Regions from separate parts of the Duganella sp. HH101 genome, predicted to be linked through region 1. Evidence: predicted binding sites of a transcription regulator. Region 1 holds the regulator's gene; the other holds the start of a gene.
What was found. The regulator sigma-54, encoded in region 1, starts transcription at its own class of promoters, with help from an activator protein. The targets are predictions, from matches to a motif close to TGGCANGNAANCTGCTTT.
Positions count from the first base shown of each region.

Region 2: the regulator sigma-54 is predicted to act here: its motif matches at 2,323-2,340, upstream of DUGA2_RS14585 (DUF1549 and DUF1553 domain-containing protein).

Region 1 is NZ_LRON01000018.1:84,519-88,841, reverse strand. It holds gene DUGA2_RS24190 (enoyl-CoA hydratase/isomerase family protein) at 1-435, opposite strand, end outside; gene DUGA2_RS24185 (alginate lyase family protein) at 468-1,403, opposite strand; gene hpf (ribosome hibernation-promoting factor, HPF/YfiA family) at 1,506-1,865, opposite strand; gene DUGA2_RS24175 (RNA polymerase factor sigma-54) at 1,944-3,422, opposite strand; gene lptB (LPS export ABC transporter ATP-binding protein) at 3,428-4,180, opposite strand; gene lptA (lipopolysaccharide transport periplasmic protein LptA) at 4,183-4,323, opposite strand, start outside.
Region 2 is NZ_LRON01000008.1:56,840-61,162, forward strand. It holds gene DUGA2_RS14585 (DUF1549 and DUF1553 domain-containing protein) at 1-2,272, opposite strand, end outside; gene DUGA2_RS14590 (TonB-dependent receptor domain-containing protein) at 2,466-4,323, opposite strand, start outside.

The sequences.
Region 1 (4,323 bases):
ATTCACTTCCGGCATCGCCATCCTGGTCCGCTCGGTGACGATGCGCACGCGGCAGTCGGGACCGCCCTGCGCCACGCCCATGCCGCCGCCCATGACCACGCCGTCCATCAGCGCGATATACGGCTTGGGATAGAAATGGATCAGATGGTTGAGCGCATATTCCTCGGTGAAGAAATCCTCGACCAGCGCGCTGCCGCCCTGCGGCGTGGCGCGGCCGTTGTCGTAGAAGAAGCGAATGTCGCCGCCGGCGCAGAACGCCTTCTCGCTGCTGCTGCGGATGACGACGGCGGCCACGCCGCTGTCGTCGCGCCACGCCATCAGCGCCGCCGTAATATCGCGCACCATCGCCAGCGACAGGGAGTTCAAGGCCTTGGGCCGGTCCAGTGTGATGAAGCCGGTTCCGTTGCTGACGCTGGTGTGGACGTAGTCGCTCATGAGGTGCTTGGGTTCGTGGAGAAAACCCTATTCTACTGCGACTTGCGCGCCGCCAGATGCTCAAGCGGATTGGGCAGATTCAGGTCGCCGCCCAGCCGTGGCTGGAAGTTGGCCTTGGCCGGCATCAGCTCCGCCCTGCCCTCGTGCCGCGCATAAATGATGGCGAACGACATTTCGCTGCCGTTGGCCCGCTCCTGCGCAAAGCCGGTGGCCTTCTCCATCGCCGACGGGTCTTGCGCGGCGGCGATGGTGAAGCGCATCAGCTGGTCCAGCTTGGGCGAGCGGATGTCCAGGATGGATGCGCTCATCACCAGCGGCACGGCGGCGAACACATGGTAGTGCAGCGCCTTGGCTCCGCGCTCCATTTCCGGCGGCAGTGAACCGTCGGCCGCCACCTGCCCCATCGCATGCTCGAAGACCTTGCGGCCCCAGCCCAGATAACGCTCGTCGCCGGTGACGCCGCCCACCGCCGTCACCGCCAGTCCTTCCCAGTAGTAATGGTTGTTGCGCGTGCCCTTGTGCGCGTCGGAGTGCGCCATGGTGGCGTCGGCCAGCGTCTTGAACCAGCTTTCAATGGCTTGCTGCTGCGCCGCGCCGGCGGCCGGTTTGACGCGGGCATAGCTGAGCGCCATGCCGCCCAGGGTCCACTTGCGCACATACCACGCCTGCTCGCTGGACAGTTTGCCCAACAAGGCCTTTTGACCAGCCCAACTCTCCAGCCAGCCCAGCGCGCAGGCGGCGTTGCCCAGGCTGGCGTTTTTCGCCACGTCGGCCAGGAAGTCGTCGATGGGCTTGGTGTTGGCGATATTGCGTGCCCGCAGCACCGGATCGATGACAGAGTGATGCGCATCCGAGTAATAGCTGTTGGCGTCGATATCGATCACGGCCGGCGGCGGCGCGGTGCACGCCAGCGCGGCCGGGGCGGCCAGCGCCAGCAGCCAGGCTGTAAATAGTTTAGTTCGTTTCATGCCACTCCCATCAGAAGACATTTGGAAAACGTTTACTCTAAACTATCCGGGCGCAAAAAAGGGCGCCTCTGCGCCCTTAGTTTGATGGTGCCGGGGCCGTTGTTATAGGGCGGCGGCAGCGGGTTCGTAGCTATCCGGGAGATGCTTGATCGCATCGTGGCCGTGCTCTTGGACCTTGGCTTTGTACTTCATGACCTGCCGATCCAGCTTGTCGATCAAGGTATCGATGGCGGCGTACAGGTCTTGCGACAGGCTTTCCACGTAGACGGTTTTGCCCGACAGACGCAGGTTGATTTCAGCCTTCTGGCGTTTCTCTTTCTCTTTAAGGTTATCTACAGTCAGGATGACAGCAATATCAATCACTTGATCAAAGTGGCGGGTGACGCGCTCAAGCTTGTTCTGCACATATTCACGGATGGCCGAGGTCACTTCGAGATGATGTCCACTGATGGTGAGATTCATACACACTCCTAGAGATAATGTCGCTTCTTACGGTTAGTGCGTAGCCCATTACTGCCGGGCGCGCAGGAACCAGAATAACTACAAAGACTTGCGGAGACTGACTGGCGGGATTTTCAACGCTTCGCGATATTTGGCAACAGTTCGTCGCGCAATCACCATGCCTTGTTCTCCCAGCATGTCCGCAATCTTACTGTCGGATAAAGGATTTTTCGGGTCTTCTGCTCCTGTCAATTGCACGATGAGTGCGCGTATCGCCGTCGAACTTGCTTCCCCCCCCGCTTCGGTGGCGACATGGCTACCAAAGAAATATTTCAACTCAAACATGCCATGCGGGGTCAGCATATATTTTTGAGTTGTTACACGAGAAATAGTGCTCTCGTGTAGACCCAGTGTATCAGCAATTTCGCGAAGCACAAGGGGGCGCATGGCGACCGCGCCGTGCGAGAAAAAGTTCTTTTGTCTTTCTACTATCGCCTGGGCGACGCGCAGTATCGTGTCGAAACGCTGGCGCATATTCTTGATCAGCCACTTGGCTTCCTGCAGCTGCGCGCCCATGGCGCCCTCGCCTTTTCCCTGCTTGAGCAGGTTGGCGTACATGGCGTTGACGCGCAGGCGCGGCATGACGTCGTTGTTCAGGCTGACCTGCCAGCCGGTGCGCGATTTCTTGACGATCACGTCCGGCACCACGTAGTCCGACACGTCCGACGCGAAGGCCGAACCCGGATGCGGATTGCACTGGCGGATGACGGTTTGCGCCTCGCGCAAATCCTCGTCGTCGCACAGCAGCGCCTTCTTGAGCTTGTTGAAATCGCGCTGCGCAAACCAGGTCAGGTGGTTTTCCACGATGGCCAGCGCCATGCGCCGCGTCACCATCGGTATGCCCGGCAGGCGCTTGATCTGCAGCGCCAGGCACTCGGACGCGTTGCGCGCGCCCACGCCCATCGGATCGAAGCTTTGCAGCAGCGACAGCGCGGTGCGCAGTTCGTCGAGGTCGATCTCCAGCTCTTCCGGCAAGCGCGCCAGGATTTCCTCCAGCGGTTCTTCGAGGTAGCCGTTTTCGTCCAGCGCGTCGATGATCAGCTCGACCAGCGCGCGGTCGCGCATCTCCAGCACCGTCACCCGCATCTGCTCCATCAGGTGCTCGCGCAGCGTGCAGTGGCTGGCCTCCAGCTGCGGACGCGAGTCCTCGTCGTCGGGCGCCTTGCTGCGGCCGGCGTCGCTCCAGTCGACATCGGCGTCGCTGCTGGTGCTCTCGGTGTCGGCGGCCGGGCCGTCGTAGTTGTCGGCGTCGGCGGCCGGCGCTTCCTGGGCGTTGGGCGGGCCTTCCGGCGGCGCATCGCCGACCGGGGCTTGCTGGCTGATGGCGCCGTCCGACAGCAGCCGCAGCGAGCGGTCCAGCGGGTCGTCGAGGCGCTCCAGCAGCGGATTATCGGTCAGCAGCTGTTCCAGTTCCTGGTGCAGCTCCAGCGTCGACAGTTGCAGCAGCCGTATCGACTGCTGCAATTGCGGTGTCAGCGCGAGGTGCTGCGACGTGCGCAGTTGCAAAGACTGTTTCATGGGTTTTACATGCGGAAGTGTTCACCCAGATACACGCGACGCACCGATTCGTTGGCGATGATGTCGTCTGGCCGGCCTGAAGCCAATACCGTGCCCTGGTTGATGATATATGCGCGGTCGCAGATGCCCAGCGTCTCGCGCACATTGTGATCGGTAATGAGGACGCCGATGCCGCGTTCCTTGAGGAAGCGCACGATGCGCTGGATCTCAATCACGGCGATCGGGTCGACCCCGGCGAATGGTTCGTCGAGCAGCACGAAGCGCGGGTTGGTCGCCAGCGCGCGCGCGATCTCCACGCGGCGGCGTTCGCCGCCCGACAGCGACAGCGCCTGGTTTTCGCGCAGCTTTTCGATCTGCAAATCGGCCAGCAGGGTATTGAGCCGTTCATCAATGGCAGCCTTGGATAAAGGCTTGCCGTCCACTTTCTGGATTTCGAGGACGGCGCGGATATTTTCTTCCACCGTCAGCTTGCGGAACACCGACGCTTCCTGCGGCAGGTAGGACAAGCCGAGCGAGGCGCGGCGGTGGATCGGCAGCGAGGAGATGTCGGTGCCGCTGATATCGATGCTGCCGGCGTCCGACGGCACCAGGCCGACGATCATGTAGAACGAGGTGGTCTTGCCGGCGCCGTTGGGGCCGAGCAGACCCACCACTTCGCCGCATTCCACTTGCAGGGACACGTCGTGCACGACCTGGCGCTTGCCGTAGGTCTTTTGCAGGCCGCGCACGATCAGGGTGCTACCGCAGGATGCTTCCATGCTTACTTCTCCGTCGCAGGCGGGGTCGACGCGGCTGGCGCGGGCGCCGGGCGGATCACCGGCTGGATCACCATGGTGCCGCGGCCGGCGCCCGGCTTGCTCTCGCCGGTGACGCTGTTCTTCACCGCGAACTGTTCCTTGCG
Region 2 (4,323 bases), on a different contig from region 1:
CGTGCACCAGGTCGACGAATGCCGCCGCCCGCACCGGATTCACCTGCTGGTTTTCTTTCAGGCCGAGCGGTACGGCGATTTCAAACTTGCCGTCCGCGTTTTTGGCCAGGATGATTTTTTCCTCCTTGTCGAGGAATTCCTTCAACGCCGCCTTCTCGGACTTGTTCGGAGCGCGGGCAAACAGGATCTCGTACAGACGGTTCAACTGCGCCGTTTCATCCTTGCCGGCCTCGCGGATCACGCGGCCTGCCAGTGCCTGCGACCAGCCGAACACCACGTCGCTGTTGAACAAGGTCAGCGCCTGCAAAGGCGTGGTGGTGACATCGCGCTTGTGGTGCGCATGCGATGGATCGGCCAGGTCGAAACTCTGCATCAGCGGATACGGCACGCTGCGGCGTACGAACACGTAGACGCTGCGGCGGTTCTGCTCAGCGGGATCGGTGGATGGCGTCCACAGGTTGCCGGCGTTGAAGTTGGCTGGTACCGGTGGGAACACGGCAGGGCCGCCGATCTTGTCTTCCAGCTTGCCGGAAGCGGCCAGCAGCGAATCGCGGATCTCTTCGGCTTCCAGGCGTTTGCGCGGGTAGACCGCCAGCAGCTTGTTGTCCGGATCGACCTTCAGCACATCGTCGCGCTGACCGGAGGACTGGCGGTAGACGCTGGACAGCAGGATCTGGCGATGCAGCTTCTTGACGCTCCAGCCCTGCTTGACGAAGTCGGTCGCCAGGTAATCGAGCAGCTCCGGGTGCGTAGGCTTCTGGCCTGCGCGGCCGAAGTCGGCCACCGAGGCGACGATGCCGTTGGCGAAGTACTGGCTCCACACGCGGTTGACGAACACGCGCGCCGTCAGCGGGTTGTCGGCGCTGGCAAGCCAGTTGGCAAGCGCGGTGCGACGGCCGGACGAGGTTGCGGTGGGCTTGATATCCAGCTTGGCGTTGGCGCCCGCCCACAGCACCGGCAGCGCCGGTTGCACTTCGTCGGTCGGACGCTCATGCACGCCGCCGAAGCGAACGAAGGTCGGCGGCGAGTCGGCGTGACCCAGCTCGGTGGCGGCGGTCAGCGTCAGGCTGCCTTTCTCCGGCTTCAGCTTCTCGAACTTCTTCAGATCGGCAGTCAGCTTCTGATACTGCTTCCATTTGTCGACGTTGGCCGGGTTGTAGTCCGCGCTGTCCTTGTCCTCGGCGGTCAGTTTCAGATAGGCCACCACGTCCTGGTCGGTGCTGACGGTTTTCAGGCGGAAGTTCACCCAGCGGTCCATCGCCGTCCATTCGGCTTCAGGCTTGAAGATCGCCTCGCGGCTGTCGGTCAGGTAGCGCTCCTTGTGGTACTTGACGGCCACCGTACGGATGGTGTCGAGGATGGCCTTCTGCTGCGCGCGGATATCCTTGGTCGCTTCGCGGTAGGCGGTCTGCTGCTTCTCGTACGCCAGTTCGGCATCGCCCTTGATGGCGGGGGCTTTTTCGTCGAAGCTGGTGTTGGCGAAGAAGGCCTGCAGCTGGAAGTACTCCTTCTGGCTAACCTTGTCCGCCTTGTGGTTGTGGCAGCGCGCGCAGCCCACGGTGGCGGCCAGGAAGGTCTCGCCGACCAGGTCCGTCATGTCGGTGGCGATCTGGTATTTACGCTGCACCAGGTCGCGCGAGTTCGAGTTGTCCGGATAGCCGGCCAGGAAACCGGTGGCGATCTTGGCTTCCTGGCTATCGGGCCACAGCTCGTCGCCTGCCAGCTGCTCCTTGATGAAGCGGTCGAACGGCTTGTCGGCGTTGAAGCCGGTGATGACGTAGTCGCGATAGCGGTAGTTGTTTGGACGGGTGGTGTCGTTCTGGAAGCCTGCGCTGTCGGCGTAGCGCGCCAGGTCGAGCCAGCGGCGCGCCTGTCGTTCGCCGTAGTGCGGCGACGACAGCAGGCGGTCCGCCAGCTTCTCGTAGGCGTCCGGCGACTTGTCGTTGACGAAGGCGCGCACTTCCTCAGGCGTCGGGATCAGGCCCCAGGTGTCGAGCGTGGCGCGGCGGATGAAGGTGGCGCGGTCTGCGTCCGGCGACGGCTTCAGGCCTTTTTCCTCCAGCTTGGCGAGCACGAAAGCATCGACCGGTGTGCGTACCCAGCTTTTCTGTTTAACGATAGGGGCGGCCGGCTGCTGTGGCGTTGTATATGCCCAGGCCTTGCTGTTTGCCGGCGCTGCGGCCTTGGGGGTGTCGTCGGGCGCCGCCGACAGCACTGCGGAAAAGCTTAGCAGCACGGCGATCGATAGCGTCTTTATTGCGGGCTTGTTCACTGACTTGCTCCTTCTGTATGCGTGGACGAGATAAGGCATCACTGCTTTAGATAGCAACTATCGGACCAGCAGTCGCCTGACACTCATGTACTTGATTTAACTGGGAATTCTTCTGCGGGCAGCAGGAGCGCCTGCTGCCGCGCGGTCAGTTGCAGCGGCCTGCTGTTGAATATCCAGCAGGCCGCTGCTGCGATTACAGCTTGCCGCTGAAGCTCAGGCCAAACCAGCGCGGATACGGATTCGGCGAATAGCTGGTCCATGCCGGTTCGTGCTTGCGGTTGTCGGTGGCGTTCTTCACGATCAGGCTGACGTCGAAACCGGCCTTGGTGGTGAGGCCGATGGCGATGTCGGTGATGGCGTTCCCAGGCACGTAGCCGTAGTCGGATAGCGTGTCCGTGTTGTTATAGCGGCTGGTGAAGGCGGTATTGAAGCTGGCGTGGAACTGCTTGTTGGCCCATACGGGTATGCGGTACTCGGCGCCGACGTTGCCGGTCCACTTGGCCACGCCCGGCAGCGTCAGGCCGCTCTGGTCGACGTAGGGTGCTGTCAGGTAGGCTTGCTCGTCCGGTTTGGCGGCCAGCGGGAAGCTGATGTAGCGCGCGTCCGTATAGGCGCCGGCCACGCGGATGCTGAGGTTCTGGATGCCGGAGTAGACCGCATCCAGCTCCAGCCCGCGCGCCCGCACCTTGGGCACATTGCCCTGCGCCGTCACGTAGGCGGTCGGATTGGCCTGGCCGTTGGCGATATTGGTTTGCGTGGTGAAGTCGTCCACCACACGTACCGTCGACTGGTAGTCGCGGATGTTCATCTGGAACAGGTCGGCGTTGAGTATCAACGTGTTGTTCAGCAGGCTCGATTTCAGGCCCACTTCGAACGCGTTGGTTTTCTCGGGCCGCACGTTGGCGGACAGGCCGTTGACGTTGAGCGCGGAGCCGGACTTTTCGCCATACTGCCAAGAGGTGTAGCCGGTGATGTTGTCGTTGAAGCGGTAGCTCGGCGCCAGCGTGGCCGTCACCAGGTTATCGTCGTAGTGGCTGGTGATGCCGCCGATGAGTTGACCGATCTGGCCGGCGCGCAGCGCCTTGGCAGCAGCCACCTGCGCCTGTTGTGCGGCGGTCAGCGCGCCATACGAGGCGGCGCCGAAGTAGCGGCTGGCCACCGCGTCCGCCAGCGCAGCCTGCGCCGCGCTGTTGCCGGCGGCGAGCGCACCGGTGGCGGTGGAGTTGAAGCCACCCAGCGATACGCCGCGCACCGCGACCGGATTGAGCGCGGCGCCGGCGCCGTTGGCGGTCAGCAGTTTGACGTCGGTGGTGGTGCGGTTCTCGTGCGTCAGCCGCAAGCCGCCGTTAAGGCTGATGGCGTCGGTCGCGCGCCAGGTGGCGTTGCCGTAGATGGCGGTGCTCTTGGTGTTGACGATGGTGTCGCCCCTGGTGACTGCATCGTCCAGCGTATCCTTCAGCAGCGCCAGGCCCGCGCCGCGGTTGGCGCCCGCCAGTCGGTCCAGCGTGTTGTACTGCGCGGTGGTGGCAAACCATGCGCCGGCATCCGAACCCCAGCCGGTTTTCGCTGCGATGTCATCCTCCGTCTTCAGGTAGAACAGGCCGGCCACGTAGTCGAACGATCCGCCCGGCTTGGACTTCAGCTTGAGCTCCTGGCTGAACTGCTGGTAATCGACGCCGCCGCCGCCGTTGCGGTTGATGTCGAACGGCGTACCTTCGTCGTTGTGGGCGTCGAAGGTGTATTTACGGGTGGCGGTGACGGAGCTCAGCGTGTGATTGGCCAGGTTCCAGGTCAGGTCGATCTGGCCGCCCTTGTTGTGGACCGTCTGGCCCTGGTTCTCGTTGAAGTTCAGGTTGTTGTCGCCGATGTAGTTCTTGTCGTAGGTGTAGGGCGAACCGTTGAAATCGCGGCCGGCAAACCATGCGCGGCCCGGCGTGAAGGCGCCGGTGGCGGCGGTGTATCCGGCCAGCTTGGCGCGCGCCGTGGTGCCGCTAGGGTCGGTGAGCGAGCCGTCGGCAAAGCGGTCCGGCTGGTCCTTGTAGAAGGTCAGG